Regions from separate parts of the Paenibacillus sp. CECT 9249 genome, predicted to be linked through region 3. Evidence: riboswitches for the same ligand, from Rfam matches in the RefSeq annotation. Region 3 holds a riboswitch; each other region holds the start of a gene.
What was found. A riboswitch is a leader RNA that binds a small molecule or an ion and turns the genes downstream of it on or off. The one in region 3 is predicted to bind cyclic di-GMP.
Positions count from the first base shown of each region.

Region 1 (5,192 bases), on a different contig from region 3:
TTTCGCTTTGCATTAACATTTAGTGCTTGCGCGCCGTGGTGTTCCATATCCTTTTCTGGTCCTAAGAGTCTTCAACGTTCCAGCGGTGAAGACTCTTATTAGTATTCGGCAGCAGTGACCAACTTCATACGCAAACAACTGAATAGAATATTAACTACTACGTTAAACGTAGTATAACACAGTTCTTCGAACGAGTACAATCAAGTTATAGATAAATCGATTGAATGTCTTGCCCGGTTTGTCCAACAGGCAGGGATTAACCCGGAAGGCCGGCAGCCGGATCGACAACTTGAGCCATTGTGAACGAAACCCATGGAAGGCGGTCCGATTGGACCGTCTCTTCTCTGTCGTATACCGTGTCGAGTTCATATCGGTTATCTGCTTCCGACAGCACATACTGCTCCAGCGATTCATGCGCCGGGTCGACGATCCAATATTCCGGGATGCGATAAGCGGCGTATGTTCTTAATTTGTTTTGTTTATCGCGCTTAACGGAATGAGGAGATATAACTTCCACGACCAAATCGGGAATGCCTTCGATTCCTCTGCGGGTAATGATGTCCATTCGGCTGCGATGAACCATCGCAAGATCCGGCTGGCGAACCTCCATATTTGATAAAATAAGGTCAATTGGCGAGACGAAAAGGATATATTCCGATTGACAAGAGTTCGAAAGCAGCGTAAAAATGTTGGTGACGATCACCTGATGCTTAGGCGTCGGCGCGGGAGTCATCAGTTCCAATACCCCGTCCGCCAGTTCATAACGTTTGCCGTCATCGGGCAATTGCGCATAATCGTCATACGTGGCGGGCTGTTCTTTTATGATTGGCTTCTTATCGTTCGGCTTCATATTATAATACCTCCCCAATCATTGCTATCATTGCCATTATATCAAACATTAGTTCGCGTAATCAATCGTATTCCCGAAGAGGTGATTTTGATGATTCAATATTCAAACGAGCGAATTACCGTTTTCCAGAGCGCGTTGTTTCAGACCACTTCCACTGTCGTCAACCTCGACGACGGCATATTCATCGTAGATCCGACATGGCTGCCCGCGGAAATTAGCGAAATTAAGGGCCATGTGAAATCGATCCAGGGCAATAAGCAATGTTATCTTTTGTTTACTCATGGCGATTTCGATCACATTATAGGATATAACGCTTTCCCTGGAGCCATAACGATTGGCAGCGCCGGGCTGCTGAATCATCCGAATAAGGAAGGAACGGTCGGAGAGATCAAGGATTTCGACGCCAAATATTACATTGTCCGCGATTATGAGATCGAATTCCCTCAGCTCGATATCGTTGTGAAGCGCGACGGTCAGCAAGTTGCGATCGGATCGACCAATCTGACATTTTATTTGGCTCCGGGCCATACCGCAGACGGTTTGTTTACTATCGTTGATTCTATGGGCATATGGCTGGCAGGCGATTATTTATCCGACATCGAACTGCCTTATATTTATCATAGCGCGATTGCGTACGAACAGACGTTAAAGAAGGCGGAGAAGTTGATGAGCGCACACGACATTAAGTTGTTCATCCCAGGACATGGGCGGCATACTGTCGATCGTTCCGAAATGGCCGAGCGGATTGCGGTGTCGCTCGATTATTTGGAACGTTTGAAGCAGGCTGTTATGAACGGCGATGAATCGGCGATTGCGAAAATGGAGAGCGAACATCGATTTTTGTCGGCTTTTACAAAGCATTGCCATCAGGAAAACGTCGACATCATTCGCCAGGAATTTGCCGGGTAGTTGCGTCTGTGACCGGTAGGCAACTTGGGGAATAAATACCTGTGCGCTCGGGGATAATTACCTTGAAAACGAAAATATTCAAGGAGATGTTGCATCCAATGGCTTTAATTCCATATGAACCGTTCCGTCGTCTTGAAAATATGAGACGGGAATTAGACCGTTTTTTCACGAACGATTTTCCCGATTTCAGAACCGCATTTTCCCAACATACGGGCAATATGAATGTAGACGTATACGAAACCGAGAATGAAGTTGTCGCCACATGCGACATACCGGGTCTGGAGAAGAAAGAGGATGTCAATATCGATATTGAAAACAACGTCCTTTCCATCAGTGGTACAATAAATAAAGTCAGTGAAGTGAAAGAAGAGCAAATGCATCGGCAAGAACGGTTTTACGGCCGGTTTCATCGCTCTATTAGCTTGCCTTCGAACGTATCTTCCGAAGGAATCCAGGCAAAATACAAAAACGGGGTTCTGGAGATCCATATGCCGAAAGTGCAAGGAGATACCAAAAGAAGAATCGACGTTCAATTTCATTGAATTTTGAATGATTTCCCAGAAAATGGCCAATCTGTTTCGTACAGATCGGTTTTTTTTTGCGTTGGTAATCCCTTACAATTGGAAAAATATAAAAGTGTTGTTCTAACTGCTTGTATTGAACGAATACCCATTAACAAAGCGATATGCCGCACAACCGGAGCAGGCATGGAACATACGGTTTCGTGAAAAACACCTCTTTTGGGGGATGGCGCGATATGCTTGCATCTTTTAGAATTAATCCCTGTTAAGTACGACAATGGAAAAGAGGGTTCGTAATACGTATGAAATCTGTCATGGTTGTAGATGACGAAGTTTTCGCAAGGACCATGTTGAAATCCGTATTGACATCCAACGGGTTTCGAATTGCGGCCGAAGCCGCTGACGGCGACGAAGCCGTAGCTCTCTATCAAAAAGTGAGACCCGACCTCGTAACGATGGACATTGCGATGCCGGGCATGGATGGATTAACCGCGCTGAAACGTATAAAAGGACTGGACCCGCACGCCAAGATTATTATGTGTTCTGCGATTCAACAGAAAACGATCATCCTGGAGGCGATCCGTCTAGGGGCCAAAGATTATATCGTGAAACCGTGCCATGGTGCGGAAATCATAGAAACGATAGATAAACTATTTGCATCGAAACCAGGAATGCTGTAAAAATTGAAAATAATTACAAAAATTTTCAAAATGATAGTTGACAAAAGTCATTTAGTAAAATATATTAAAATTGGCAACACAAAGATAGGACTATTGTACTAATGCAAAATTGAAAACTCGGCACACTAATCGAAAGATTAGGTCGCAAAGCTTTGGAGTCTAATAGTCGTTTGACTAATGATCGTCCGGCTGCAATTAACAATCGTTAATGCGGCCGGACTTTTTATTTTCCTGCGTTCTCAACGGAATACTATATTCCGAGGAGCATATATCGAATCTTCGATGAGGAGGGTAGGGAAAATAGAGTCTGAAAAGGAGGATTCTAATGAAAAAATGAGGAGGTACATATGAAAGGGCGTTTAAAAGTCGTAGTCACATGGCTATGCTTGTTCACGGTTTTCTTCGGGCTGACGCCGGGAGCGTTCGGGCAGGCAGCCAATTCAGAGGAAGTGATCTGGCCGAATCCCGGAGCGATCAAGTTAAGCAAGACGGCGGAACCGACGGGGAAATCCGGCGAATGGGAAATCACGTTAAAAATTGAAGGCAAAAATATTAAGAGCCGTTCGGATGTCGTACTAGTAATTGATAAATCGGGGAGTATGACGAAGAGCCCGAATCAAAGCCGGCTGCCGAAGGCGAAAGAAGCCGCGAAGAAATTCGTTGATAACTTGCTCATCCCGGGCTCCGAAACAAGAATTGCGGTTGTCTCTTTCAGTGATAGTGCTAGCACTGTTTCCGACTTTAGTGGAGTTAACCAAAAAGCTTCTTTAAAAACGGCAATTGAAAGGATTACGGCCAGCGGCGGCACCAACATTCAAGCAGGTTTGTACAAAGCTCGCACATTGCTAGATGGGAGTTCTGCCCAGAACAAGGTCATTGTGTTATTAAGTGACGGAGAGCCGACATATAGTTACAAGGCTATAGCAGCAGAATCCCAATCATGGCCGGGAAATAAATATAATTTTGCACTTACTAATTTTGGTACCTATAACACCATTCTCGGTGACGGCAGTAACTACAACCTGGAGAAATCAGGCTGTTTTCTCGGTTATTGCTGGGGCGAGACATACAAAGTAAATGGGCATGAAGTTTTAGATAACGGAATAGCCACTTTATCAGAAGCGAAGCTCGCTCAAAAAGCAGGAATTGGAATCTACTCGATCGGACTTGATGTAGGAAGCGGCAATAATGCGGAATACGTACTCAATAACAGCCAAAACAAAGGCTACTACTCTGCTAGCAGCGCTGACTTGGATAAAATTTACTCCGAGCTGGCAGGAAAGATTTCGTACGCCGCTCAGAACGCAATCATTACCGACCCGATGGGCGAAATGTTCAATCTGGTCCCGCCGGCTGGATCTTATACTCCTTCTCAAGGAACGATATCTTGGGATCCTGTCAGCGAGACGTTTACTTGGGAAGCCGGCAACATTATGGAAGGCCAACCCGCAACGTTAACTTACAAAGTCGTGATGGATCAAACCAAGAATCCGGAATCCAACAAACTGTACCCGACGAACGGCACGACGACCATGAACTACACAGATGTTAACGGTCGGGATACGTCTAAGAATTTTGAAGTGCCAAGAGTCAGCATCGGCAGTGGATCCATTCTAATTAAAGGCTATAAAGTCAATGCGAATGGAGAACCTGTCAATGCGGACGGCGAAGTCGTTGAGGGTCGGGAATTCGCTGAACAGTTGCACAGTGAATATTTCAAAGATTCTAACGGCAACGAAGCTCTTGAAAGAGGAGTACCATATACGGTCACAGCGCCTATCCTTTCAGGTTACCAACTTAAAGTAGGAACCAGCCCGCAAGATGTCACATTGACGACAACGAATTTAACGCCTACTATTTGGTTCGGTTATACGGAGGCTGTTGAACAAACTGTTACCGTCAAATATTTGGAACAAGGTTCAAATAAAGTACTGGCTGAAGCGACAACGGTGAATGGAGTCGCAGGTCAAACGATCGAACTGACCGCCGAGGAAGTACCGGGCTACACGCCGACGAAGTTGAAGGACAGCTACACGTTCACCGCTGCGGAAGGTCAAGAGTACATCTTCCACTACACGGCGAACGAACAGAAGGTAACGGTACGCTATGTTGACGAAGACGGTCAAGATCTGATCGACCCAACGACTCATGATGGCAAGACAGGTCAAACGATCGAACTGACTGCCGAGGAAGTACCGGGCTACACGCCGACGAAGTCGAAGGACAGTTACA
Region 1 covers NZ_CAKKLI010000057.1:23,959-29,150, forward strand. The annotation lists gene LQ229_RS24085 (Uma2 family endonuclease) at 257-850, opposite strand; gene LQ229_RS24090 (MBL fold metallo-hydrolase) at 941-1,759, shown strand; gene LQ229_RS24095 (Hsp20/alpha crystallin family protein) at 1,858-2,301, shown strand; gene LQ229_RS24100 (response regulator) at 2,583-2,960, shown strand; cyclic di-GMP riboswitch class I at 3,070-3,157, shown strand; partial or broken gene LQ229_RS24105 (MucBP domain-containing protein) at 3,308-5,192, shown strand, end outside.
Region 1: linked by a shared signal. The riboswitch ahead of LQ229_RS24105 (MucBP domain-containing protein) and the one ahead of LQ229_RS11005 (isopeptide-forming domain-containing fimbrial protein) in region 3 are both predicted to bind cyclic di-GMP.

Region 2 (5,192 bases), on a different contig from region 3:
GCGAATGGCACGTTAACGTCGTCCGACCGTCAGCAGATACAAAAGGAAATCGAACAGATCAAGCAAAGCATCGATTCGATTGCCAATAATACGACGTTCAACGGCATTCATTTACTCAATGTTTCAGATGCACCGCCAACTGGATACTCGGTTGTCAATTTGGCGAATGCGGCGAGCATTACCATTTTTGAAAAGTCCGGCAGTCATACCTACGAGGCAACCTTTTCGATTGCTGATTTGGTCGATGGAGTAAACTGGGCAACGCCTGCGACACCTCCAGTTTCCCCTGAACCGTATCAGTTTTCTGTTGATCTTGAAAACAATACGTTTACGACAAGGGCTGAAACTGGCGGATATGGCAACAACATTACTGCGGTCAGAGTCAATGGACTTCAAGGCTATGAAGAGACGGAAGTGTATGCAACAAAACTCATTTCTTATTCGGGAACGCCTTGGGATGATCATCCACCCGAAAATATATTAGGTGATGACTTATCCGATTGGCCGAACTTTGAGGACTACGGCGACGTTTGGACAGAAATCACCGTGCAGTTTGAAGCAAATATTGATCCAGATTCTTACCCTGTACCCGATCCATCTTCAAATGAAGTTATACTGCAAGTCGGTCCGAACAGCGGGGATACATTTACCGTTGAATTGACGGATGCGAGAACAACCGCTTTGGGATTAGCTGATGTGGCGGTTGATCCACCATCAAAAGCTCTTGAGGCGTTGGATAACATCCAAAATGCGATCAATACCGTATCATCGGACCGTGCCAAATTCGGAGCGGATCAGAATGCATTGGAGCACATTCATAACAACGTTACGAACTATGAGGAGAATCTATCAGCGGCAGAATCGAGAATTGCGGATGCGGATATGGCGAAGGAAGTCATGCATCTGACCCGCAATCAAATATTGACGCAAGCTTCACAAGCGATGCTGGCTCAAGCCAATGCGAGTATGCAACATGTACTCTCGTTACTGCCATAGAAACATACAGGGGGCGGCAATATGTATTGCATGAAATGCGGAAACAAAATGACGCAAGGCGATGACTTCTGCGATTCCTGTGGAAGTCCTTTTCATTTTCAACAACAAGTAAATCCGGGAGTGAACGTTACAGTCTCTGATGAGGAATTAGCGTGGTTTACAGGCAAACGATCCGAAGAATACGCTCAGATGTGGAAACAAAACCGTGCATGGAACTGGGCGGCTTTTTTCTTCGATGCTTATTGGTTGATGTATCGAAAAATGTATGTGTACTGCACGGTTTTTCTGGCAGTCTGGTTTGCTGTCATGATGCCACTCACATACGTCATCATGGAAAAGAGCGAATCCATATTTATCGGGTACACTTTCGTTTTGCTAATGTATGTCTTCGTCAAAATTTCACTTGGTTCTGTTGCCAACAAGCTGTACTTGCACCATGCAAGAAGAAAGATTTCACAGATTAAGCAGATTCCGTGGAAAGATGCATCGATGGAACGAGAGATCAGGCGGAAAGGCGGGACGAATCTGGCTCTGCCAATCATCGTTGTGTCCATCCCGTATATGGTCGTTTTGTTGATCGGTATATTCTATTTTGTCACTATGTATCAACACATGCAAAAAGCGGCGGAATACCTTCAGCAACAGAACCGCATCATGGAGACGAGTGAACATCTACTGGATACAACATCAAACGATGATCAAGCGACAATGGATGATCTTGAATGGGACGGCGATCAATGGGTACATATTTTATTGCTCGGTGGTGATCGGGATGATCTTCTGGCCTATACCGACAGTATCGTTGTAGCTTCCTTAGATACGGATCGAAAGAAAGCATATCTGTTTTCGATTCTTCGAGATACCTATGTTTCAATGCCTGGTCATGAAGGTGGCAGAATAAACGAATTCAAAACAAAGGGTGGCATTGACTTGGTCAAGCAGACAATTAAAGATTATACAGGTATATCTATCGATTACTATGTGTTTGCAGACTATGAGGGATTTATTAACTTGATTGATGCGATGGGCGGCATTGACTACGAAGTGGAAAAACCAATGGAGTATGCCCCTGAAGGAGAAGATCCGGAATACCATATTCAATTGGATGAAGGTTATCAGCATTTGGATGGACATGAAACGCTGCAATACGTTCGATTTCGAATGGATGCGATGGGCGATTATGCAAGAACCGAACGCCAACGCAATATTTTGGTTGCCATACTGGACAAGCTTAAGGATCATGCCTCCATGCCAACCATGTCTGATCTGATTCATTCGATGAGTTCATACGTGATAACGGATATTTCAATGGGTGATCTGTTACAGCTTAGTAAAGTCGCATTCCAACTGGACATAGATGACGTTGAGAGTATTCAGTTGCCGCCAATCGAACTCATTCGTGAGGTAGTAATCGATGATAAAAATGTAATCGCCGTTGATGAAGCCCAATTGCAAGAGTATGTGCAAAATGTGTTGCATGATCAATAGCCTCCAATGTCATTTCTGAGACAATCTACTTACTTTGAACGCCAACATTGATTCCAAGGTTAAGCATTTGGAAGCGAAGTCTTCGATCACTAACTATCTCAAATACAAAGCAGGTGATGAAACGTTGCAAAAATTTGTCCGTACCGTCAATACAAGTGACGCGTTCAAGATGAAACTCGATCATTTGGAGCGGGAATACAAAATTAAAATGCAGTCGATCAAGGAAGAGATTGCACAAAAAGAATCCGAACTCAGTAAGTACAATATGACAGGTGTCGGCGGTCAGCTTGGCGGCGGATTCCTCCGTGTAATCGGATGGGCTGTTGTCATTTTCAGCTTGCTAGTCTTCCTCATGGGATTTACGTTAGTGAGGACTGATGGCTCAGTTGCGATGGTGATCCTTTTCATTGCCGTCGTCATCTTGATCATTGGTATTGTCCTCATTGCCAAAGGAGCATCCATCCGCAATACAGCGTTGAGCAGACAACAAGAAGTGCAGGAATTGAGTCATTCATTGGAAACCGAGCTGGAACAATTGCGAGATGAAATGCAGAACATGGAACAGTACTATCAGGATGAAATGGTGAAGCAAAAGCTCTGGTATGAACAACATATGCTGAACCAACAAGAACTCCTTGAACAAGAAGTATCTGCGATTCGACAAGCCGATCCTGCCACTGCAAACATTGTAGATGATACAAAAGAATGTCCGCAATGTGCGGAGACGGTGAAAGCAAAAGCACGGATATGTCGATTTTGTCATTACGAGTTTGCGTGATTAGCAACTCCAAGGTATGATAGAGTATTTCACCAATGTGAATTGTGTTTTGACAGAATCCATTTCAATCGATAAAATAAAATATAAAAATTCGACATAATTTTCTGTGATACGACAAAGGCAAAGCTAATGAAAATTAGTGACGCAAAGCTAAAGGAGCTAAGGTGAATGTCCATTCACTATGCTAGCCAGTTACCGAAAGACAGGGATCATCATGCACTCCCATGCTTCGGCAAGGGAGTGTTTTTTATTTTTACAGCAATGGCAGGTGTCCTAGAATGGATAATCAGTTCAATAAATTGATATTTACGATATGGTGCGAAAGAAATCCGATGAAAGTTGCATTATGGATTGCAGTGGCCCTCCTCTTTTCATTAACGTTTCTATCGAAAGCATCGTGGATGATATTGCTTGAAGAAGTGTTGATGATGCTAGCTTTGGGATTCGTATTCAGGAGATGGTATGGACTTGCAATCATCAGTCTATTGCTAACGACAATGAATGTAGAGATGATAAATTCCGACTCATTTTCATTGACTCCCCACATATTAAGCTGGGCGTTGTTGTTCTTTTCGGGGTATGTTGTGGCACTGCTAATCAATATATCCCTGCTTGCTCGAAATCAGATGATCGAGCAGATCGAGACACTATTACACACTATGTATCTGAAGGACACTTATACATTCGAACATCTACATAAAGTCGCAAATTATGCCCGGCAGATGGCCAAGCAATTGAAGTTGGGCCGCAAGCAGTGCCGTTCTGTTTATTTGGGTGGATTACTGCACGATATCGGCAAACTTGGTATTCCGGATCATATCCTGCAAAAACCTGCGAAACTCACCAAAGAAGAATATGCCATCATGAAAGAACATCCTCACTATGGATATGAGTTACTTAAGCACAGCAAGCCACTTCAGAAAGAAAACATCCTCGACATGGTTCTGTTACATCATGAACGTTTTGACGGCAGTGGTTATCCGATGAAACTGAAACAGAACCAAATTCCGTTTTTGACTCGGATCATTTCAGTTGCAGATGCGTTTGACAGTATGACTTCAAGACGCAGATACAAAGACAAAAACGATATAACGTACGTTCTCAACGAATTCAATGATAAACGAGGAACGCAGTTTGATCCTGAGGTGACAGACCTCATGATAAAGATGATTGAAAATCAATGTTTGCAAACATAGAAAGAAGTGATGGTATGGCACGAATCATGGTTGTGGATGATTCCATGTTTATGCGAAGAATCCTAACCTCCATATTGACGGAAATCGGACATGAAGTGGTTGCTGAAGCAACGAACGGACAACATGCAATACAACTGTTCACAAACAACCCAATCGATCTCATCTTGATGGATATCACCATGCCGGAAAAAAGCGGGTTGTCTGCACTGAAAGAAATCAAGCAGATCGATGAGTCAGTCAAAGTTATCATGATATCCGCTATGGGACAACAATTTTTCATACAGGATGCCTTGTCTTCAGGGGCAGACGATTTTGTTGTTAAACCGTTTCAGAAGGACAGGGTGCAAGAAGCGGTGAATCGAGTGCTGAACAAACGCTGATCATCGTCAAGCAAGAACAAACTCAAAGAAAGGACAAGATTGAACATGGACATCGTGATAGGGGTAGCAACGGCAATCGCATGTTTGGTTGTGTTATGGCTGTTGTACTTGTATCATTCGAAGCGAATGAAGAAGAAAGATGCTGAGATCAATGAATTGCTGGTAGCGATAAAAAACCTGCAAGATAAATTGAAAGACAAGGAAAGAAGAAAGGCTTTTCGGGTCAAACTGCTCGAACACAAATGTACGATTGAGTTTGTAAACTTCGGTGATCCAGCATTAGAAAAATTATTACACAGAAAAAGCGAAGGAATCGTCAAGGATGTCAGCCGCACAGGAGTGAAGCTGGTTTGT
Region 2 covers NZ_CAKKLI010000032.1:41,967-47,158, forward strand. The annotation lists gene LQ229_RS19240 (flagellin) at 1-996, shown strand, start outside; gene LQ229_RS19245 (LCP family protein) at 1,018-2,484, shown strand; gene LQ229_RS19250 (zinc ribbon domain-containing protein) at 2,519-3,262, shown strand; cyclic di-GMP riboswitch class I at 3,372-3,462, shown strand; gene LQ229_RS19255 (HD-GYP domain-containing protein) at 3,595-4,458, shown strand; gene LQ229_RS19260 (response regulator) at 4,473-4,838, shown strand; gene LQ229_RS19265 (PilZ domain-containing protein) at 4,884-5,192, shown strand, end outside.
Region 2: linked by a shared signal. The riboswitch ahead of LQ229_RS19255 (HD-GYP domain-containing protein) and the one ahead of LQ229_RS11005 (isopeptide-forming domain-containing fimbrial protein) in region 3 are both predicted to bind cyclic di-GMP.

Region 3 (5,192 bases):
CGCCGAGTCGGATGATGACTTTATTACCGTCAAAATATCCGGCGTCCTGGTCGTTCTCATCGGTCAAATTGACGGCGCTTGCCCCGCTGACAATTTTCATGGTGCCCGGGATATATTCTGTTCCTGCAGGGATGACATCTTCAAAGACAGCATCTGCCGCAATGTCACCGCCTTCATTTTTAACCTTCACTTCATAGGTCAGTTCATCCCCGACAAATACTTCTCCCTCCGGAGATACCGATTTTTCAGCGACAACGACCGAACCGATTGGCGGTTCGTTAGAAGCCGGAATCGTGTCGGAAGCCGTAGCGCAACCGGTCTTCGCCGAGATCGTAATGTCCTGAGATCGATCGGCATTTTTTAAGACGGCATGAATCTTCCCATTCGCATCGGATAATAACTCGGTTACGGATTCTCCGTTCGGCCCGGTTAGATTGCCTGAAGTTGCAGTCAGTGCTTCCAGCGAAGCGCCGGAAACCGGATTGCCCAGCGGATCAAGCAGCGTTACCGTTACTTGATGCTCTCCCTGCTCATCGGCCGCTTCCGTCGTTAACTCCAAACTGCTCGGCGCTTGTTTGTAATCATTTTGCGGATCGAGTGTTTCAATAGGAGCGTAGTCATTGATAAAGTACCAGCTATGGATATCATGGTTCTCGTAATTTGGGTATCCGGTTGATGCGGTAAAACCGGCATGGTACGTTCCCCCGTCAAAAATCGTACCAAGATCGATACCGTCTACATCCAATATTAAAGAAGAACTTTCCCGATCCGGCAAAATACCTAGACGAACCTGAACTTTCTGAGTTAAACCATCATAGTCGATCCATGTATAATACCGGTTTCCGTCAGATAATTTAAAATTGGTGCCATGATCCCTATTAAACTCATCCAAATCCGTATACCAGCCATCCTTATTTTCGAGCGGCCCATTTTCTGCGAGTCCAACGTAGTTTGCAGAAGGATCGTAACCAGGGTTTTGGAAGGTATCGTACTTAACCGTAAAACTAGGTTTAATGCCATAAAACCCAAGTCCGCCTCCAACTGCGTCTTGACTGGTTGTACCGGTCTGAATGGTAAAGGTCAGCCCGTCGCTTGCACCTGCAGGACTCGGATTCCTCATTTCAAATGAAAAAGCCGTACTGAATGAGTAATTGTTTACAGGACAAATTTCTTTATTGTTAAAAACTGCCCCGCTTTGTTCTGTCGCTGTCGGCGTCAATCGGATAAAATTGGCCCCGGCAGGAACTTGCGCACGACCATTTAAAGTAAACAATTGATTAATCGTACTGGGTGAAAACTCATCCAACTTGTAAGTCAGCCACTTCCCATCCGCAGGAGCCGCACTTGCATTTTGATTGTGCAAAGGCAGCATTGGATACGAGAAAATGATGAGAAAAGCCATCAAAATTTTAAAAATCCGATTTGCTATTATTTTCGCCTTCAATAGTTTCCCTCCCTACCGGCCAATTTTATAAGTCTTTATTAAAATCTTTGCTGTAATCACCACCTTGCCTTACTCCTTTTTTAAAAAATAAAAAACTCCATCCATAAACGAACATGCGCCAACAGACGGAGTTTTCCATCGTATTCGGCAGCTGGCTGGCATTGGACAATCCGTTAGCCCCTGTAGCTTTGCGTCCCCGTCTTTCAACGAGTTTGCTATTATCATACGAGAATATATTGAATTTTTTGAAACAAAATTACCTTTAGTATATATTGAAATAGGTTTGACGATTAGGTAGATTAGCCCTAAATTTGTTGAGATCTCTAATTATTTGTCGAATAAATGCAAATGCGCCCCCCCCTGAAAAGAGAGGGCCGCTTGCGAAGAGGAAATGTCAGGTGCCGCAAAACGTTCGGTAAGGCCGGTTCGACGGCGCAGGCGGCGCGGAATATTCCGCCTGTTCGGGAGAGTGCGCGTACGGGTTGGAAAGCACATGAAGCAACCGTTCCATCACGCTGTAATCTCCTCGCTCCGCCGCGGCTTCCAGCGCCTCTTCCACCCGGTGGTTGCGGGGGATGAGCGCGGGATTGCTGCCAAGCATCAACTGATGCGAGGAGGCTTGCGATTCCTGCTGCCTACTCAGCCTCGCCTGCCAGAGCTCATGCCATGAAGCGAATTCCGCAGCGCAAGATAAATCCGAGTCCTCCATCTTGTCAAAGGTTAAGGCTAGAAACGTATTGGTATAGTCCGCACGATACTTCTGCATCATACCGAGCAGGTCTCCGATCAAGGATTCGTCCTCCCGCTCTTCGTTAAAAATCCCCAGCTTCGCCCTCATGCCTGCGAGCCAATTCCGCTGAAACAACGAGGCAAAATCCGATAGCGCATCCTCGGCCATTGTGATAGACTGCGCCTCGTCGTCATGCAGCAGCGGCAACAAAGTTTCGGCGAATCGCGCGAGATTCCAAGCGGCAATATACGGTTGATTTCCATAAGCGTAACGGCCTTGCGTATCAATGGAACTGAACACCGTCGCCGGGTCGTACGCATCCATGAAAGCGCAGGGCCCGTAATCGATCGTTTCTCCGCTAAGAGCCATATTGTCGGTGTTCATCACCCCGTGAATGAAACCGACCAGTTGCCATTGGGCAATGAGCGCAGCCTGGCGCTTGACCGTTTCTTGCAGCAAAAAGAGATAACGGTTCCCGATGGGGCCGAAATCCGGAAAATGCCTTTGCAGTATATAATCAGCAAGGGTCCGAAGATCCTGAACCGTCCCCCATTTTGCAACGTATTGAAACGTCCCGACGCGCAGATGGCTGGCAGCTACACGGGTCAGAACCGCGCCGGGCAGCTCGGTTTCGCGGAGAATCGACTCGCCGGTTGTTGCCACCGCCAGACTGCGGGTCGTAGGAATGCCAAGGGCATGCATCGCTTCGCTAATAATGTATTCGCGCAGCATCGGCCCAAGCGCCGCCCGGCCGTCGCCTCGTCGGGAATATGGCGTTCTTCCCGAACCTTTCAGTTGAATATCGAACCGTTCGCCCGCAGGGGTGATTTGCTCGCCGAGCAGCAGCGCACGCCCGTCCCCTAACATCGTGAAATGCCCGAATTGATGCCCTGCGTACGCTTGCGCAAGAGGCTCGGCGCCTGCGGGAATCCGATTGCCGGCAAGCATCGCTGCGCCGTCCCCGCTGCGCAGCGCTTCGGGGTTTAATCCGAGAGACGCCGCCAATCGATCGTTAAGAACAACCAGCCTCGGCAAATGTACGGGAGTCGGGTCGACCTTGGAAAAGAACAGTTCCGGCAGACGGGCGTAACTGTTGTCGAAGTTCCATCCTGTGAGTTCCTGAGTCATTGTACCTTCCTTTTTTCTTATGTCTTTTTTGTATCTTATTGTTTTTCTTTTACATCAAATAATAATCATGGGCAAGAATATAAACCAATAACATCGTCTGCCGCCCTGCTCCAAATTCGCGGACACGGGATACGTTTAATTGTGACAAACGGTCCGATTTCGGACCGTTTGCGGACAGACGATCCTTTATTCGCGGCAAAAGCTCAAAAACAAGCCCTCCGACGAATGATTAACGGAACCAGTGTTCCCCTAAACTGGGAATAAGCGATTTTGACGCATAATAACGGCCGTACGGTCCGGATACTACTTTCTCGATGCAACGCCACATTGAGTAATTGCATTGCATTTTAAGTCAATTTCATCCTTCTCCTCCGATGATGTAATCTGCTTTATTGCGGATATAGAAGGGGATAGCTTCCTGTTTTCCAAGGCGATCCGCGCGGACCTAGGCGCTAACGAAACTGCCAATCCTTATTGGGCTCGCAATGAAGACGTTCCCACCCTAAAGAAAGTACAAATCGTTATTCATTGGAAATCGGCCGGTTTACCAACCTTCTCCCCTCAATAGCGTGTTCTAGTTTCGTTACACCAGCAATGGGGTCCATTTACAGGCTATTAGCGTGTTCTAGTTTCGTTAGCCCGCTCGACGGATCGCCAGCGGTGCAGCGGTATGATGAAATTGACTCCAATCGCAGGCTTTTTGCCTCATTTCCTGTTTAGTTGGGCAAATCCATCCGTTTTTGCAGGAATTCGTCTTCAACACGGTGATTGCCGGCCAATCACACATGGCAACTTCCAATGAACTCGAATCCGCAGCCTTTTTCGATGCAACGCCAACGCCATTGCCTACCACTCCGCGACCGTGCCGTCCTCCTGCCGCCATACGGGATTCCGCCAATTATGGCCGATCGCAGCCATTTCGCGGACTTTCGCCTCGTTCACCTCGATGCCGAGGCCGGGCAGCGTCAAATTGTTTACATAGCCATCCTTATATTCGAAAACGGACGGGTCAACCAAATAGTCGAGAATGTCATTTCCTTGATTGTAATGAATGCCCAAGCTCTGCTCTTGAATAATGGCGTTCGGAGAGCAGGCGTCAAGCTGCAAACAAGCGGCCAGCGCAATCGGGCCGAGCGGGCAATGCGGCGCAACGGAAATATCGTACGCTTCCGCCATCGCAGCAATTTTGCGCGTCTCCAGTATGCCGCCGGCGTGGGACAGGTCCGGCTGAATAATATCCACGATCCCTTCCGCCAGCAACTGCTTGAAGCCCCAGCGCGTGTACATCCGTTCGCCGGTCGCGATCGGACAGGAAGTATAGCGCGCGATTTCCTTCAATGCCTCGTTATTCTCCGGCAGCACCGGTTCTTCGATAAACATCGGACGGAACGGCTCCAATTCCTTGGCCAGAATCTTGGCCATCGACTTATGTACGCGCCCGTGAAAATCGATGCCGATCCCGAAATCTTGACCGCCGGCCTCCCGCACCGCGGCGATTCGGGCAATCGCCTGATCCACTTTGGAGAACGAATCGATATAGTGCATTTCTTCCGTCGCATTCATCTTCACGGCCGTGAAGCCGGCGGCGATTTGCCGTTTGGCCGCCTCGCCCACATCGCTCGGGCGGTCGCCGCCGATCCAGTTGTAGACGCGGATTTTATCGCGGCACGCACCGCCCAACAAATCGTAGATCGGTGCGTTATAATATTTGCCTTTAATATCCCATAACGCTTGTTCAATACCCGATATTGCGCTCGACAGGATCGGGCCTCCCCGGTAAAACGCCGCTCGATACAGCACCTGGAAAAGATCTTCGATCCGCATCGGATCCTTGCCGATCATATATTCGCTCATTTCTTCCACGGCCGCCTTTACCGTATCGGCTTTGCC
Region 3 covers NZ_CAKKLI010000011.1:71,677-76,868, reverse strand. The annotation lists gene LQ229_RS11005 (isopeptide-forming domain-containing fimbrial protein) at 1-1,402, opposite strand, end outside; cyclic di-GMP riboswitch class I at 1,588-1,671, opposite strand; gene LQ229_RS11000 (protein adenylyltransferase SelO) at 1,839-3,302, opposite strand; gene dgoD (galactonate dehydratase) at 4,149-5,192, opposite strand, start outside.